One region of the Pseudoalteromonas sp. MTN2-4 genome, then DNA from elsewhere that is predicted to be linked to it. Evidence: predicted binding sites of a transcription regulator. Region 1 holds the regulator's gene; each other region holds the start of a gene.

Region 1 (2,207 bases):
GCTTTTTGTACCAGCTTCTCAACATCTAAGATCACGTGAACGTTATTAATGTGATCAAAATGCCTTTCTAGCTTTGCAAACTTCGTGTTTACATAGTCTCTTAATGAATCTGTAATTTCTACGTGACGACCAGTTAAATTTAGTTGCATAAGCATTTTCCTTCTCTTGGTTTACGTCTTAAATCAAGCTCTTACGCTGATTTGACGGTGGAATAGAGAGTGACTCGCGGTATTTTGCAATTGTACGACGTGCCACTTTGATTCCCTGTTCTGCCAATATATCTGCAATTTTGCTGTCGCTCAATGGCTTAGCTGTATTTTCTGCAGCAATTAGCTTTTTGATCAATGCTCTAATCGCAGTCGATGAGCATTCACCTCCGTTTTCAGTGCTTACGTGGCTTGAGAAAAAGTACTTCAACTCAAAAATGCCACGGGGCGTATGCATGTACTTCTGAGTGGTGACACGAGAAATGGTAGACTCGTGCATTTCGACCATCTCAGCAACATCATTCAAAACCATAGGCTTCATTGCCTCAGGTCCATGTTCAAAGAATGCCTGTTGTTGTTGCACAATGCAATTGGTAACTTTCATTAAAGTGTCATTGCGGCTTTCTAAGCTCTTAATAAACCATTTTGCTTCTTGTAGGTGAGAGCGAATGAATTGGCTGTCAGTGCTTGATTTTACTGAGCGTGACATTGCTGCATAATGATCATTAACCCTAATTTTAGGCATACATTCAGGGTTTAGCTCAACAACCCAGCGGCCTTTTACTTTTTTCACCGACACATCAGGAATAACATACTCAGATTCTTCACGAATAATACTGGCGGCAGGTTTAGGGTTAAGACTGTGAATGAGAGTCATCACTTCTTTTAACTCAGGCTCTTTGAGCTTGGTCTTTTTCATGATGGTGCGGTAATCACGGTTGGCCAATAGATCAATATGCTCGCTTAACACCATTTTTGTTTCAGCAATGAAAGGCGTATCTACATCAAACTGATTGAGTTGAATACATAAGCATTCTTGTAATGAGCGAGCTGCAATACCTACAGGGTCAAAAAGTTGAATACGCTTTAATACAGCTTCAACTTCGTCGAGTTCAATTAACTCTTCGTCATTACCTTCATTAATACTTTCTAGGAGTTCTTCGGTACTGACAGTAAGTAGACCAGCATCATCAACGGCTTCAACAATGGCAACAGCTATGGCTTTATCCGTTGGGCTGAATGGAGTGAGCTCTAATTGCCACATTAAATATTCATGTAATGTTTCTGTTGTTTCGCCCTGATAAATGGTTTCGTCTTCAGGCATTGGGCCGCTACTTGTGCTTGGTGCTGCACTCATGTACTCGTCCCACGTTACATCCATGGCGAGATCGTCACTAACTGTGTCTTTACTTAGTGCGGCATCGCTATCAAGCTCGTAATCGCTTGTCGGTTCATCACCGTGACCATCATCAGCAGAATTAGAGAGTTGCTCGATAGAATCAGTATCTTTGGTCGCTTTGTCTGAATCATTGCCATCAGCACTCGGCTCTATTTCCGATTCATCTACTTCGAGTAAAGGGTTGCTATCCAGCGCTTCTTGGATCTCTTGCTGTAGATCTAGTGTGCTCAATTGCAGTAAGCGAATTGCTTGTTGCAATTGTGGTGTCATGGTTAGTTGCTGCCCCATGCGCAGCTGTAGCGATTGCCTCATGTATTTCTAACAATCCTTTTTGTTATTTGGATTATGTCTTGTTTTAACTATAGACGGAATTGTTCACCTAGGTAGACGTCTCTTACGGTTTGATCAGCTAAAACTGACTCAGGCGTACCTGACGCGATTAATTCACCATGTGAAACAATATAAGCTTTCTCACAAACATCAAGGGTTTCTCTTACATTATGATCTGTAATGAGAACTCCAATGCCGCGATTTTTTAAGTGCTCAACAATTTTCTTTATATCTAACACCGAAATCGGATCAACGCCAGCAAAAGGCTCATCTAAAAGAATAAATTTGGGGTTTGCGGCTAAAGCGCGAGCAATTTCAACTCGGCGGCGCTCACCACCTGATAAAGCCATGCCCTGACTGTCCCGAATATGTTGAATATTAAATTCATCTAATAGGTCGTCTAGGGTTTGTTCTCTTTGTACTTTATTGAGGTCTTTACGCGTTTCTAAAATTGCCATTAAATTTTGATACACAGTCAATTTTCTGAAGAT
Region 2 (2,207 bases), on a different contig from region 1:
CCGCTTGATTATCCACGTGTTTATCAGTTGAAAAAAGATTACCCAGATTTACACATCAGTATTAATGGTGGCGTTAAAACCATTGAGGAATGTCAGCATCACTTAACGAATATTGATGGGGTGATGGTCGGTCGTGAAGCTTACAGCAACCCATTTATGTTATCGCAGGTTGATGAGTTGCTGTACGGTGGTGAAGCGTTTACACAAACGCGCCATGAAGTGGTTCGCAGCATGTATGATTACTTTGAAGCACAAATGAGCGAGGGGGCGAACTTCTGGCACATTGCTCGCCACATGTTAGGTATTTTCCAAAACCAACCGGGTGCGCGAGGGTATCGACGTCACTTATCAGAGAATGGACATAAAAAAGGTTCTGGTATTGAGGTAATGGAAAAAGCACTGACGTTCGTGCCTGAACTGTAAATTTTTAGAGTTTAAAAATGCCTTTGAAGCCGCTTACCTAAGCGGCTTCTTTGTTTTCATATGCGATGACTCTTAGTCTCGTGTAAAAATACGCGGGGTAAACCCGCGCCTACATATTTCAGTGTTTCTGTTGTTGGATTGTCGCCGTAAACGACGACCTACAAAACTACAAATAGAGCACTCCATTGCGGCGGCTAAAATTGCTCATTTCACTTTGTGCAAAAGTAATCTTGCTTCGCAACGTATATTTTGCACGATTGTAGGCGATGATTTTATGTCCCGCTAAAGTGCGCGGAGTAAACCCGAGCCTACATATATGGATTTCTCTGTTGTTAGATTGTCGCCGTAAACGATGACCTACAAAAATATCGTGATGGGCCTCACCTATAGGTCGTGGCTTTAGCCCGACAATAATCCGCGAACAATTCTCATGTTAACTAAATTGACTACTTTTTAGTTTATTTAACGAAATCATGAAGTTTGTCTCTTCTGTAAAAACTCCTGAAAAATATTAAGTGCTTGTTTTTATTTGATTTTACCTTTTGGCACAAAGATTGGAATAGCTCTAGTAACCCAATTGCCAAATGCATAGGAGCAGAACATGGCCTTAATCGACAGAATTGAAGATCTTATTAAATCAGAAATTAATGCGTTTTTAGACAAAGCAGAAGATCCACAAAAAATGACTGCGCAGATTGAGAGTGAGTTACAAGATGCCTTGGCTGAGTGTCGTTCAACTGCTGCACAGATCATCGCAGAGCAAAAAGGCTTATCTCGTCAGCATGATGACCTAACTCAAGGAATCGAACGTTGGCAGCAGCAAGCAGAGCTAGCGGTAAGTAAAAGTCGTGATGATTTAGCAAAAGCGGCACTTATCGAAAAGCAAAAGCTTGTAGATGCTCAGGAAGATAACCAAAAGCAAGCAGCACAATTAGAAGACGCGCTGCACAAGCTGAATGAAGATGCCGCTAGGCTAAGTAATAAAATTGCTGAGGTAAAAGCAAAACAGCAGCAATTTTACAGAGCACAAAATAGTGCAGTAGCAAGATTAAAAGTACGTAGCATGTTAAATAGTGAAGAAGTACAAAATGTTTGCGCACGCTTTTCACAACTAGAACAGAAAGTAGAGCGTATCGAAGCACAAGTTGAAAGCTACGATATTGGTAAAAATGATGTTTATCAAGAATTCAAACAAATGGAGCAAGACGAAAAGCTGAGTGAAGAGCTTGCTGCACTGAAGCAAAAAGTGACAGGTAAGCAGGCTTCAGAAGCATCAACTTCTGCGCAGTAAGCAAAAGTTTGCTAGGTATTAATTCGTTTTGACAGGCTCGGCGCAACGAGGCGCCTCCCTAATTTTTCAGGAGTAAGGTTATGAATATGCAACAAACAACGAAAACATGTCGTCGTATTTTAGCGAGAAAGAAAATTGCAGGAGTATGTGCTGGGCTAGCAGAACGTTTTGATTTACCAGTATGGCTAACTCGAGTATTAACTTTGTTGGTATTTTTAAAGTTCCCAATGATGACGGTGATGGCATACGGATTATGCGCTGTACTGTGGCCAAAGCAGTAATTGCTAGATATTAAGCTGTAAAGACGTAGGAGGTAATTATGAAAACAGCATTGATTTTATTAGCAGCATTACTATTTATTAGCGCATTAAGCTGGGTTCAAACACCTGTTATGTTCTTTGCGATGCCTGAATTTATTTGGGAAATAAGCTGGGTCGGCATCGAGCTATTCGCGCTTTTAGCTGGCATTATTGCTGTGATCGCGCTGGTGGCA
Region 3 (2,207 bases), on a different contig from region 1:
AAATAGCCAGTAAAAACTGGCTATTTTCTAATGAATATTTAGTTGCAGTAGTTGTCTACAAACGTTAAGTCATTAATGTGTTCAGGTGCATCCATCACATAGGTTGCAACCGCTGTCTGAGGATTTACACTGTAAATTTTTGCGTTTTCTCCTGACACACGACCTGATACGTATAGAGCACCGTTGTCAGAAATTGCCAAACCAGATGCCCAATTAATTCCGTGATGGCCGATTAATGTCAGCGCCATAGTACTGTCATCTATCGTGTAAAGAGACTTACCAGTTAACACATAAAGTGTGTTGTTATCAGCAGAATAGGCAACATCACCGTGTGAGAATTTGTCACCAGAATAACGCATTTTACCTAAAACGGTTTTCTCGCCAGTTTGCAAGTCGTAGTCGTACATGTATGTTTTGCTGGTAGCACGCAGAGATTGACCATCAGCTGTAACTGCAGAACGATAGATAGGCCATGAAGTGGCATCTGCTTCAGCGGTTTGAGAACCTGTTTCAAGATCTAGTGACCAAAGCTTAGATGCTTTAGTATCTGAATCTAATTGTTCCATGAAATATAACTTGCCGTTGTGGCTTGCAATGTTAGATGCAGTGTTTTGTGCGCCAGCAACTACACTATAAGTTTTAGATTCAAGATCGAATTTGTATACGTATCCTGTTTCTAGGTCACCATAGTTATTAATACCGAAAATACCTGTGTGGCATGCTTGCTTTTTAGTCACACTTACGTTGTCGATAAATGCGCCAAGGCTATCGTTCTTGCCTGTACCAACAAAACGCAACTCAGATGAATCAGAGTCAGCGGATACAGTGACGTTAAATGACTGCCAACCGCGAGTTGTAGAATTAAGGCTTAGTACAGTTTGACCATTCCATTTAACTTCAGCTTTGTTTGTTGAACTATTACCTTGGATACGAGGAGAATAATAGAAAGAAACTTCGTAACTTTGACCAGCTTCAGTTGCAATATTTTGATATACACTGTGGTTAGCCGTTGAGTCTAACTCAATGTACTGATTGCCGTCTTGCGCATTAATGATGCCCAGTCTTGAAGTTTGAATTTCAAAACGTGCGCCTTCACGCTCCCATCCGTTAACTGAATTCAACAATGTCCATTTAGAGTTGATCACATTTTCTTCAAACGAGCCGTTTGTAACTAAATTATCAGCCATTGCAAATTGCGTTGCAAAAAGCGTCGACATTGCTAATAAAGATAACTTCATATAGTTGTTCTCCAAGTTTAAAAACTGCTTACAACAAACTTTGAAAGCGAAATTAATCCTATTGTCGTATTTTACGTCGGTTTCGTCAACAATTAATAAACAATTAAGTCAATAATTCGTTTTGTGCAGTAATTTAATATTCCAAAGACTTATACAAGCAAAGCAAATGCCAGTTAGAAGGTTTTTGATTTTAATTTATAAGAGAAGAGGTTTTTGAAAGTCGTTTTGACACAAAGAATCTATTTTGTGCCAAAACGTTTAAATCTACATTGATTCCAACGCGCGTTCTAATGCATCACTTCTAGAGTTGCAAAATGCATTTTCACCAAGTTTTTCGTTAATTTGAAAACGATGGAGTTGATCAGAAGTTTCTGAGTTTGGAGAGTAGATAAAGACTTTACAGTCTGCATCTAACGCATCAGTAATCGCATTTTCAAGCGCTAGACTTACAGTGACATCAAGCATTGGCACATCACTCAAGTCTAAAACCATGGCTTTATATTTACTTATATCGCGATGTTGACGCGCAATGGCTTTAGAGACACTGAATATCATGGGACCCGATAAGTAAAAATAGAGCAGTTGACCGTTCGCTTGTTCAAATAATGCTTGTTCTGATTTATTCATTGGAACATCGTCATCAGAGTCACTAATGGCTTTAACTTGTTCTGATTGCACACGGCTAAGTCGTTCAATCACCATAATATTTGAAATAAAGACACCTAAGCCTACAGCGGCAATGAGGTCTACAAATACAGTGAGTAACATTACACCATACATAATTGCCATTTGAGATATACTTAATTTGTGTGCTCTTTGAATAAAGCTCCAATCAAGAATATTTATACCAACATATACGGCAATACCCGCTAAAACAGCCAAGGGAATTGGTTCGGTCAAGCCTCCGGCTACAAAGACAACCGTCATTAAAATCAGTGCTCGGAAAATACCCGCCAAAGGAGAACGCGC
Region 4 (2,207 bases), on a different contig from region 1:
CAGAGTTACCACCTTTTGTAAAACCAGGCCAGAATATTGACATTACAGTATCTTCAATAGGTAGCGCAGGTAGCCTGAGAGGAGGCACGTTACTGCAAACATTCCTAAAAGGGGTTGATGGTAATGTGTATGCTATTGCGCAAGGCAGTTTAATTGTGGGTGGTTTAGGCGCAGAAGGGTTAGACGGAAGTAGAGTCGTTATCAATACTCCTACAGTTGGCCGAGTTCCAAACGGCGCGACAGTTGAACGAGCGGTTGCAAGCCCTTTTACACAAGGTGATTTTATTACTTTTAACCTTAACCGTCCTGACTTTACAACAGCAAAACGTTTGGCTGACACCATTAATGATTTGGTCGGACCTAATAGTGCAAAACCAATGGATGCTGCGTCTGTTCGTGTAATAGCACCACGAGACCCTTCACAGCGTGTTGCTTATTTATCGACACTTGAGAATTTAGAGTTCAAACCGGCAGACACCTCAGCCAAGATTATTGTTAATTCGCGTACAGGCACGATCGTGATTGGTAAGAATGTCAAACTACAGCCAGCAGCTATTACCCATGGTGGCCTCACAGTGACGATTTCTGAAGACCAAATGGTGTCTCAGCCACAACCTTTAGCAAATGGCGAAACGGTTGTTACCCGTCAAAGCATCGTCGATGTGAATCAAGACGACTCAAGAGCCTTTGTATTTAATCCAGGGGTGAGCTTAGATGATTTGGTCAGAGCGATTAATGAAGTAGGCGCTGCACCGGGGGATTTAATGGCGATCCTTGAAGCGTTAAAAGAGGCAGGTGCTATTAATGGTCAATTAGTCGTCATTTAGTGTTTTATTTATAATCAAATAGTTAGCCTCGCAATTGCGGGGCTTTTTTTTGGCTCGATTATTGCTATGTTAGTGTATGACTAATTTAGTGTAATTGATGAGTATGAATACCAATCCGTTAGAAAAACAAAACTTCTTTGATTTAGGTGATCTAAATGCACTTAGACAAGATGCGTTGAAAAGCGGTGGCGATCAACAAGCATCGAATGAAGCACTAAAAAAAGCAGCAGAGCAGTTTGAATCTATTTTTACGCAAATGCTGATGAAAAGTATGCGTAAAGCCAATGAAGCAATGGAAGATAAAAACAGCCCATTTAATTCCAGTGGGGTGAAGTTCTTTCAAGAGATGCATGATCAACAGCTTTCTCTAGAGTTATCAAAAAAAGGTAGCCTTGGTTTAGCCGAACTCATTGTTAAACAGCTTTCACCTAATGTTGATGGCTATAAACCGTCATCCGTACTTCGTAATGATGCACAGTTATCTATGCAAAAGCCAACATCTGAGCAGCTCCCTGAATTTATTCGTCGTCAGCCAGAAATAGCGCCAGAGGTTGCTAAAGTAGAAAACGTAGATGAACATCCTCGCTTTGATTCTCCAGAGTCATTTATTAGTGAAATGTGGGAACACGCAAAAACAGCTGCACAGAAAATTGGTTTGAACCCAGCAGTAATGATTGCGCAAGCTGCGCTTGAAACAGGCTGGGGTAAACATGTTATCGCTAAACAAGATGGTGGCAGTAGCTTTAATTTATTCAACATTAAGGCAGATAGATCTTGGCAGGGTGCACAAGCCAAAAAAATGACAATAGAATTTGAAAAAGGTTTACCAGTTCAAAAGCAAGCCAGTTTTAGGGCGTATGAGTCGATAAAAGACAGCATTAATGATTATGTCGATTTTCTTCAAAGTAATCCACGTTACAGCCAGGCATTGAATAACACAGATAAGCCTGAGCAGTACCTAGACGAACTTCAACAAGCCGGCTACGCAACAGATCCGAACTACGCAGAAAAAATAAAAAATGTCTTACAGCGAGGAGAGTTTAAACAAATGTTAACGTCGCTAGTACGTCAAGGAGTTAACTAAGATGTCTTTCAATTTAATGAATATTGGTACGTCAGGTATCCGATCAAGCACAGAGCTTTTACAGACGACAAGTAAAAATATTGCAAACTTAAATACAGAAGGCTATGTCAGAGAGCGTACTGAGCATGTCACCTTGAGTAATGGGCAAGTAGGGCGTGGTGAAACAGTTCGGCTACTTAATGAGTTTGCACAGAGACAATTAAATCGAGACATTTCAAATACCACTTTTTATGAGCAGTTTGTAAATGAAGCTGAGCGCGTAGATTTACTATTTGCTGAAGAGTCAAACAGTTTAG

What was found. Region 1 encodes sigma-54, which starts transcription at its own class of promoters, with help from an activator protein. Its sites were predicted from a motif close to GTTGGCACGNNNNTNGNNT; they were not measured.
Region 2: ACGHEH_RS14520 (PspA/IM30 family protein) is a predicted target of sigma-54. The motif match lies at 965-983, and genes of this name have one in related genera.
Region 3: ACGHEH_RS10720 (DUF642 domain-containing protein) is a predicted target of sigma-54. The motif match lies at 1,394-1,412, and genes of this name have one in related genera.
Region 4: flgJ (flagellar assembly peptidoglycan hydrolase FlgJ) is a predicted target of sigma-54. The motif match lies at 876-894, and genes of this name have one in related genera.

The regions. Positions count from the first base shown of each region.
Region 1 is NZ_BTGK01000009.1:81,294-83,500, forward strand. Features, by position in the region: gene hpf (ribosome hibernation promoting factor) at 1-149, opposite strand, end outside; gene ACGHEH_RS17750 (RNA polymerase factor sigma-54) at 178-1,698, opposite strand; gene lptB (LPS export ABC transporter ATP-binding protein) at 1,746-2,207, opposite strand, start outside.
Region 2 is NZ_BTGK01000006.1:19,836-22,042, forward strand. Features, by position in the region: gene dusA (tRNA dihydrouridine(20/20a) synthase DusA) at 1-423, shown strand, start outside; gene ACGHEH_RS14520 (PspA/IM30 family protein) at 1,025-1,714, shown strand; gene ACGHEH_RS14525 (PspC domain-containing protein) at 1,795-1,995, shown strand; gene ACGHEH_RS14530 (hypothetical protein) at 2,034-2,207, shown strand, end outside.
Region 3 is NZ_BTGK01000003.1:418,198-420,404, reverse strand. Features, by position in the region: gene ACGHEH_RS10720 (DUF642 domain-containing protein) at 39-1,238, opposite strand; gene ACGHEH_RS10715 (SulP family inorganic anion transporter) at 1,503-2,207, opposite strand, start outside.
Region 4 is NZ_BTGK01000008.1:24,988-27,194, forward strand. Features, by position in the region: gene ACGHEH_RS16600 (flagellar basal body P-ring protein FlgI) at 1-827, shown strand, start outside; gene flgJ (flagellar assembly peptidoglycan hydrolase FlgJ) at 931-1,911, shown strand; gene ACGHEH_RS16610 (flagellar basal body rod C-terminal domain-containing protein) at 1,913-2,207, shown strand, end outside.